Linked DNA regions of Occultella kanbiaonis. The protein of the gene in region 1 binds, or shares a complex with, the protein of each later gene. Links are inferred from orthologs where the notes say so. Each region holds a gene or a part of one and is shown on either strand. Other genes may lie near its edges.

Region 1 (4,314 bases):
CACCGCGATGGTGGCGATGAGCCCGCCGAACAGCACGACGACCAGGCCGGCGGCCACGATCAGGGCGACCCGCGTGCGGCTGAGCCGCTTCCGCTTCGGACGCGGTCCGCTCTCGGGCTCGGGACGCGCGTCGGTCTCGCCGTCGACCGGTGGATCTGTGGCCATGTCTGCAACCTCGGATTCTGGCCACAACCGGCCCAGCGCTCAGGATACAAGCGACTTCCCGCGGCGGGCGTACGCTTGAGGGCGCACCTGACCCGGCCCGAGATTCGGTTCGGGCTCGACGTGTGCGGCAAACGGGAGCCAGTTCCTCTCCCGCACCGCCCTGGAAGGAAGCCTCGCGTGCCCAAGAACCTCACCGGAATCCTGCCTGCGCTGCGTGCCGACGACGGCGTGCGCGAGCTCCTGGAGTCGCTGTCCGCCCGCGGCGCGATCGACGTCTCCGCGTCCGTCGGGGTCCGTGCCCCCCTGCTCGCCGAGCTCGCCGGTCGCGGTACTCGGCCGCTGGTCGTGGTCGTGGCGACCGGGCGCGAGGGCGACGAGCTCGCCGCCGCACTGGCCGCCTACCTCGATCCCGCGGACGTGGCCGTGTTCCCGTCCTGGGAGACCCTCCCGCACGAGCGGCTCTCGCCGCGCAGCGACACCGTCGCGCGCCGCATCGCCGTGCTGCGCCGGCTCGCCCATGCGGAGCCACTCGCCCGCGGAGGGGCAGCGCCAACGCCCGACGGCGGAGCCTCCGCCGGCACGGTGCGCACCGGGGCGGGTGGCTCGACCCGCCCGATCCGGGTGCTGATCCTGCCCGTGCGTGCGGCGCTCCAGCCGGTCGTCGCCGGGCTCGGTGACCTGGAGCCGGTGGCGCTGCGCGCGGGCGACACCGCGCCGATGGAGGACGTCGTGGAGCGGCTCGTGGCCGCCGCCTACACCCGGGTGGACATGGTGGAGCGCCGCGGCGAGTTCGCTGTCCGCGGTGGCCTGCTGGACGTGTTCGCGCCCACCGAGGACCACCCGCAGCGGATCGAGTTCTGGGGCGACGACGTCGAGGAGATCCGCTGGTTCTCGGCCGCGGACCAGCGCTCGCTCGAGGTGAGCGAGGACGGCATCTGGGCGCCGCCGACCAGGGAGATCCTGCTCACCGACGCCGTGCGTGCCCGGGCCGCGGATCTCGTCGAGCGGCTGCCCGGGGCGGCCGAGATGCTCGAGAAGCTCAGCCAGGGCATCGCCGTCGACGGCATGGAGTCCCTCGCCCCGGTTCTGGTGGACCGGATGGAGCCGGTGCTGGACCTGGTTCCGGACGATTCCCTGCTGATCATCAACGACCCGGAACGGGTCCGCCGCCGCGCCCACGACCTGGTCGCGACCACGGAGGAGTTCCTCGCCGCCGCGTGGACCTCGGCCGCGGCCGGGGCGCACACCCCGCTCGACCTGTCCGAGGCCAGCTTCGCCACCATCGCCCAGGTGCGCGATGTCGCCGCGCGCCGCGGGCTCGGCTGGTGGACGTTCGGCTCGTTCGCCGGCGACGCGGAGCTCGAGGAGCTCCTCGACGAAGATGACGAGCTCGACGCCCGCACCGTCACGGTCGCCTCGCGGGACGTGGAGGGCTACCGCGGCGAGACCGAACGGGCCGTCGCGGACCTGCGCAACCTCACCGGCGCCGCCTGGCGCCTGGTGCTCGTCACCGAAGGTGCCGGGCCGGCCCGCCGCATGGTGGAGCAGCTCCTCGATGGCGACGTGCCCGCCCGGCTCGTCTCCGCCGTCGAACCGGCGCAGGGCGACGCCCGCCCGGGCGAGGCCCCCGAGCTGCCGCCGACCGGTGTCGTGCTCGTGACCACCGCGAGCGTGGGCCGCGGCTTCGTCTCGGAACCGCTCAAGCTGGCCGTGTTCACCGAGGCGGACCTCACCGGCCGGGCCGGCACGTCCACCCGGGACATGCGCCGGATGCCGTCGAAGCGACGCAATGTCGTCGACCCGCTCGCGCTGCGCCCCGGCGACTACGTGGTGCACGAGCAGCACGGTGTCGGGAAGTTCGTGGAACTGGTGCAGCGGACCATCGGGACCGGGCGCACGGCCGCCACCCGCGAGTACCTGGTGATCGAGTACGCGGCCTCCAAGCGCGGTCAGCCGGGGGACCGGCTCTACGTGCCCAGCGACGCCCTCGACCAGGTGACCAAGTACACCGGTGGGGAGTCGCCGTCGGTGAACAAGATGGGCGGCTCGGACTGGGCCAAGACGAAGGGCCGCGCCCGGAAGGCGATCAAGGAGATCGCCGGCGAGCTGATCCGGCTGTACTCGGCCCGGATGGCCACGAAGGGGCACGCGTTCGCGCCGGACACCCCGTGGCAGCGTGAGCTGGAGGACGCGTTCGCGTTCGTTGAGACCCCGGACCAGGTGGTCACCATCGACGAGGTCAAGGCGGACATGGAGAAGGCGGTCCCGATGGACCGGCTGATCAGCGGCGACGTCGGCTACGGCAAGACCGAGATCGCCGTGCGGGCCGCGTTCAAGGCGGTCCAGGACGGCAAGCAGGTGGCGGTGCTGGTCCCCACGACGTTGCTCGTGCAGCAGCACTTCGACACGTTCTCCGAGCGGTACGCCGGGTTCCCCGTGGTGGTCAAGGGCCTGTCCCGGTTCCAGAGCGACGCCGAGGCGAGGGCCATCAAGGAGGGCATCAGCGACGGCACGGTCGACGTGGTCATCGGCACGCACCGGCTGCTCACCGGCGAGGTGCGCTTCAAGGACCTCGGCCTGGTGGTCGTGGACGAGGAGCAGCGCTTCGGGGTGGAGCACAAGGAGACCCTCAAGCAGATGCGCACGAACGTGGACGTGCTCGCGATGAGCGCCACCCCGATCCCGCGGACCCTGGAGATGGCCGTCACCGGGATCCGGGAGATGTCCACCCTGGCCACCCCGCCGGAGGAGCGGCACCCGGTGCTCACGTTCGTGGGCGCCTACGCGGAGAAGCAGATCGCCGCCGCGATCCGGCGCGAGCTGCTGCGCGAGGGGCAGGTCTTCTACGTGCACAACCGGGTCGAGTCGATCGACCGGACCGCCTCGAAACTCGCCGAGCTCGTGCCCGACGCGAGGATCGCCGTCGCCCACGGGAAGATGGGCGAGCACCAGCTCGAGCAGGTCATCATGGACTTCTGGGAGAAGAGGTTCGACGTCCTCGTCTGCACCACGATCGTGGAGACCGGCCTGGACATCTCGAACGCGAACACCCTGATCGTCGAGCGTTCGGACGTGCTCGGGCTGTCCCAGCTGCACCAGCTCCGGGGCCGGGTGGGCCGTGGGCGCGAGCGCGCCTACGCCTACTTCCTGTACCCGCCGGAACGCCCGCTCACCGAGACCGCGCACGACCGGCTGCAGACCATCGCCGCGCACACCGACCTCGGCTCGGGCACCGCCATCGCCATGAAGGACCTGGAGATCCGCGGAGCCGGGAACCTGCTCGGCGGGGAGCAGTCCGGGCACATCGCAGGCGTCGGCTTCGACCTGTACGTGCGGATGGTCTCCGAGGCGGTCGCGAACTTCCGCGGCGAGGTGCCCGAGGAGCTGCCCGAGCTGAAGGTGGAGCTGCCGATCGACGCGCACCTGCCGCATACCTACATCGCGCACGAACGGCTCCGGCTGGAGGCGTACACGAAGATCGCGAAGGCCGGTGACCAGGCGGCGATCGATGCGGTCCGGGAGGAACTCGTGGACCGGTACGGCCCGGTGCCGGAGCCGGTCGAGCGGTTGTTCGCCGTCGCCGGGCTGCGGGTCAAGGCCCGTGCCGCCGGGCTCGCGGACATGACCGCGCAGGGCAAGTACATCCGGTTCGCGCCGGTCGACCTGGCCGAGTCCGCGGGGATGCGGCTGAAGCGGCTCTACCCCGGGACCATCCTCAAGCCGGCCGTGCGCACCGCCCTGGTGCCGGCCCCGACGACGTCGCGCGTCGGCGGGGCCTCACTGCGGGACGAGCAGCTGATCACCTGGGTCGGTGACCTGATCGACGCCGTGCTGGCCCCGGGTGCGACGGTCGCCGCCGCGGCGAAGGTGGCTGCTTCCTCGTCATAGCGCCACCACGAGGACAGGCGCCCCGCCGTGAGGAAGTACCTCCCGCCGTCGAGCAGAACCTGCCGCCTGAGGAAGGAATGTAGATCGTCCTTCCTCAGGCCGCGGGTACTGCGTGAGCGACCCGATCGCCCAGTTCGGCGTGGGTGACGCTGGCCGGGATGATAGGGACCAGTTCGAGGTCGTTGTCGGTCCGTCCGATCGGTGACGGCCACGTCTCGACCGAGATCTCCAGGCAACGCCGGACCTGAGCGGCCACGTCTG
Region 2 (3,542 bases), 1.9 Mb from region 1 along the record:
TCGTAGGTGCGTCGCACGTCGGTCGCGTCCGGGGCGGTGAGGAGCCACCGGCCGTTCTCGGGGGTGCCGAGGAGGTTCGCGAAGCACGCCGGCGAGTCCAGGGCGGGCAGACACAGCCAGTCGATGGAGCCGGTCCGGCTGACGAGGGCGGCGGTGCGGGAGTCGCCGAGGACGGCGTAATCCTCGATCGGCGTGCGCGATGCGGCTGTGCTTGGGCTGCTCATCCCAGCCATTGTTGCCCCTGCCGGTGGACCACGCAGGCGCACGGCGCGCCGAGGCGGCGCCGACACGCCGTCGAACGGTTGTACGATGTCCGAGATTCGACTTACCATGTTGGGCGTGAGTGACACCCTTCTCGTCCGCGGCGCACGCGAGCACAACCTCAAGAACGTCAGCATCGACCTACCCCGGGATCAGCTGATCGTGTTCACCGGGCTCTCCGGCTCGGGGAAGTCCTCGCTGGCCTTCGACACGATCTTCGCGGAGGGGCAGCGCCGATACGTGGAGTCGCTGTCCGCCTATGCGCGGCAGTTCCTCGGCCAGATGGACAAGCCGGACGTGGACTTCATCGAAGGGCTGTCGCCCGCGGTCTCGATCGACCAGAAGTCGACGAACCGGAACCCCAGGTCCACGGTGGGCACCATCACGGAGGTCTACGACTACCTCCGGCTGCTGTTCGCGCGTGCGGGCACCCAGTTCTGCCCGGTGTGTGGCGAGCGGGTCACGGCGCAGACGCCGCAGCAGATCGTCGACCAGCTCCGGGAGATGCCCGAGGGCACCCGGTTCCAGGTGCTGGCGCCGGTGATCCGCGGTCGCAAGGGGGAGTACGCGGACCTGTTCCGGGACCTGCAGTCGCGGGGGTTCAGCCGCGCCCGGGTGGACGGCGAGGTCGTCCAGCTGAGCGAGCCGCCGGTGCTGGAGAAGAAGCTCAAGCACAGCATCGAGGTCGTCGTCGACCGGCTCGTGGTGCGCGAGAACATGCGTCAGCGACTGACCGACTCGGTCGAGACGGCGCTCGGGCTGGCCGAGGGCCTCGTGATCGTCGACCTCGTGGACGCGGACGCCGATGACCCGGGCCGGGAACGCCGGTTCTCGGAGAAGCGCGCCTGCCCCAACGAACACCCGCTCGCGCTCGATGAGATCGAGCCGCGCACGTTCTCGTTCAACGCCCCCTACGGCGCGTGCCCGGAGTGCACCGGGATCGGGACCCGACTCGAGGTGGACCCAGACCTCGTCGTCTCCGATGACGAGCTGAGCCTTGCCGGGGGAGCGATCGCCCCGTGGGCGCAGAGTTCCTCGCAGTACTTCGACCGGGTCCTCGCCGCGCTCGCGGACGACTTCGGGTTCTCCATCGACACCCCCTGGCGGGCCCTGCCGCAGCGTGCGAAGGAAGCGGTGCTGTACGGCAAGGACCACAAGGTGCACGTGAAGTACAAGAACCGGTGGGGCCGCGAACGCTCGTACTCCACCGGGTTCGAGGGGGTCATCGCCTTCCTCGAGCGGCGCCACTCAGAGACGGACTCGGAGTGGTCGCGGGAGAAGTACGAGGAGTACATGCGGGAGGTGCCGTGCCCGGTGTGCGAGGGCACCCGGCTCAAGCCCGAGGTGCTCGCCGTGAAGATCGGCGGCAAGTCGATCGCGGATGTGTGCGCCCTGCCCATCGACGAGGCCAAGACGTTCCTGGACGGCCTCGAGCTCGGCGAGCGGGAGGCCGCGATCGCCGGGCAGGTGCTCAAGGAGATCCACGCCCGGATGGGGTTCCTGCTGGACGTCGGTCTCGACTACCTGTCCATGTCCCGCCCGGCGGCCACGCTCTCCGGTGGCGAGGCGCAGCGGATCCGGCTGGCCACGCAGATCGGGTCCGGTCTGGTCGGCGTCCTGTACGTGCTGGACGAGCCGAGCATCGGCCTGCACCAGCGGGACAACCGGCGCCTGATCGAGACGCTGACCCGGCTGCGTGACCTCGGCAACACGTTGATCGTGGTCGAGCACGACGAGGACACGATCCGCGCGGCCGACTGGATCGTGGACATCGGTCCCGGTGCCGGCGAGCTCGGTGGGCACATCGTGCACTCCGGTGACTACGCCGGGCTGCTCGCCAACGAGGGCTCGATGACCGGGGCGTACCTCTCCGGGCGACGCTCCATCCCGATGCCGGCCAAGCGCCGTCGGCCGGAGAAGGGTCGGTACATGACCGTCGAGGGCGCCCGGGAGAACAATCTCCAGGGTGTCGACGTGTCGTTCCCGCTCGGGTGCTTCGTGTCCGTCACGGGGGTGTCCGGGTCCGGGAAGTCGACCCTGGTCAACACCATCCTCTACAACGTGCTCGCGAACGAGTTGAACGGCGCCCGGCACGTGCCCGGCCGGCACAAGCGGGTCACCGGTCTGGACCAGCTGGACAAGGTCGTGCACGTGGACCAGAGCCCGATCGGTCGGACGCCGAGGTCGAACCCGGCCACCTACACGGGTGTCTGGGACCACGTGCGCCGGCTGTTCGCGGAGACCACCGAGGCCAAGGTCCGCGGGTACACCCCCGGCCGATTCTCGTTCAACGTCAAGGGCGGCCGCTGTGAGGCCTGCTCCGGTGACGGGACGCTCAAGATCGAGATGAACTTCCTGCCCGACGTGTACGTGCCCTGCGAGGTGTGCCACGGCGCCCGGTACAACCGGGAGACCCTGGAGGTGCACTTCAAGGGCAGAACGGTCGCCGAGGTGCTGGACATGCCGATCTCGGAGGGCGCCGAGTTCTTCGCCGCCGTGCCGGCGATCGCCCGCCACCTGAACACCCTCGTCGACGTGGGCCTCGGGTACGTGCGCCTGGGTCAGCCGGCCCCGACGCTGTCCGGCGGTGAGGCGCAGCGGGTCAAGCTCGCGTCGGAGCTGCAGAAGCGGTCCACCGGCCGCACCGTCTACGTGCTCGACGAGCCCACCACCGGTTTGCACTTCGAGGACATCCGCAAGCTGATGGACGTGCTCCAGGGCCTGGTGGACAAGGGCAACACCGTCATCGTGATCGAGCACAACCTCGACGTGATCAAGAACGCCGACTGGATCATCGACATGGGCCCCGAGGGCGGCAACGGCGGCGGGACCGTCGTGGCGCAGGGGACTCCGGAGCAGGTCGCGGCCGTGCCCGCATCGCACACCGGGACGTTCCTCGCCGAGATCCTCGGCACCGACGCGGTGGCCGAGCTGAAGCCGATCACGAAGGTGGCCGACCTCGCCAAGCCGAAGGCTCGCTCGGTGCGCCGGGCGCAGAAGGCCAAGACCGCCTGAGACGGCCCGCCACACCTCGGCCCGGGGTGTGGCGGGCCGGCCTCAGCCGCCCACGGTCGCGGTCGCGAGCGAACCCAACCGGGAGTCGGCGCCGAGCCACACGCCGTCGGCCGCGGTGTGCCGCTCGTCGGAGAGGTGGGGCAGGAGGATGAACTTCATGCGACGGCGGCCACCGATCGCACGGGTGCCAGGGCGTCGCTCCACAGCTCGAGCTGGCCGAACAGCCGCTCCAGGGCAGCGGCCCGGGACGGGGCCGGGCTGAAGCC

What was found. The genes of interacting proteins can lie anywhere in the genome.
Region 2: the proteins of mfd (region 1) and uvrA are in contact, whole or in part, in a crystal structure (PDB 4DFC), measured with the Escherichia coli proteins. The link is inferred for Occultella kanbiaonis from one-to-one orthologs.

Annotation. Positions count from the first base shown.
Region 1 is NZ_CP046175.1:4,306,132-4,310,445, reverse strand. Bases 6-4,253 are described here. They hold mfd (transcription-repair coupling factor), read left to right. Parts: upstream 6-342; coding sequence 343-4,053; downstream 4,054-4,253. Other genes in these bases: GKS42_RS19825 (LCP family protein), read right to left, coding at 6-165. In the rest of the region: more of GKS42_RS19825, read right to left, coding at 1-5. UniProt on the Escherichia coli protein: Couples transcription and DNA repair by recognizing RNA polymerase (RNAP) stalled at DNA lesions. Mediates ATP-dependent release of RNAP and its truncated transcript from the DNA, and recruitment of nucleotide excision repair machinery to the damaged site.
Region 2 is NZ_CP046175.1:2,444,865-2,448,406, forward strand. What follows is about bases 1-3,476. They hold uvrA (excinuclease ABC subunit UvrA), read left to right. Parts: upstream 1-330; coding sequence 331-3,276; downstream 3,277-3,476. Other genes in these bases: GKS42_RS11290 (glycoside hydrolase family 15 protein), read right to left, coding at 1-224; GKS42_RS11300 (NADPH-dependent FMN reductase), read right to left, coding at 3,432-3,476. Also shown: more of GKS42_RS11300, read right to left, coding at 3,477-3,542. UniProt on the Escherichia coli protein: The UvrABC repair system catalyzes the recognition and processing of DNA lesions. UvrA is an ATPase and a DNA-binding protein. A damage recognition complex composed of 2 UvrA and 2 UvrB subunits scans DNA for abnormalities.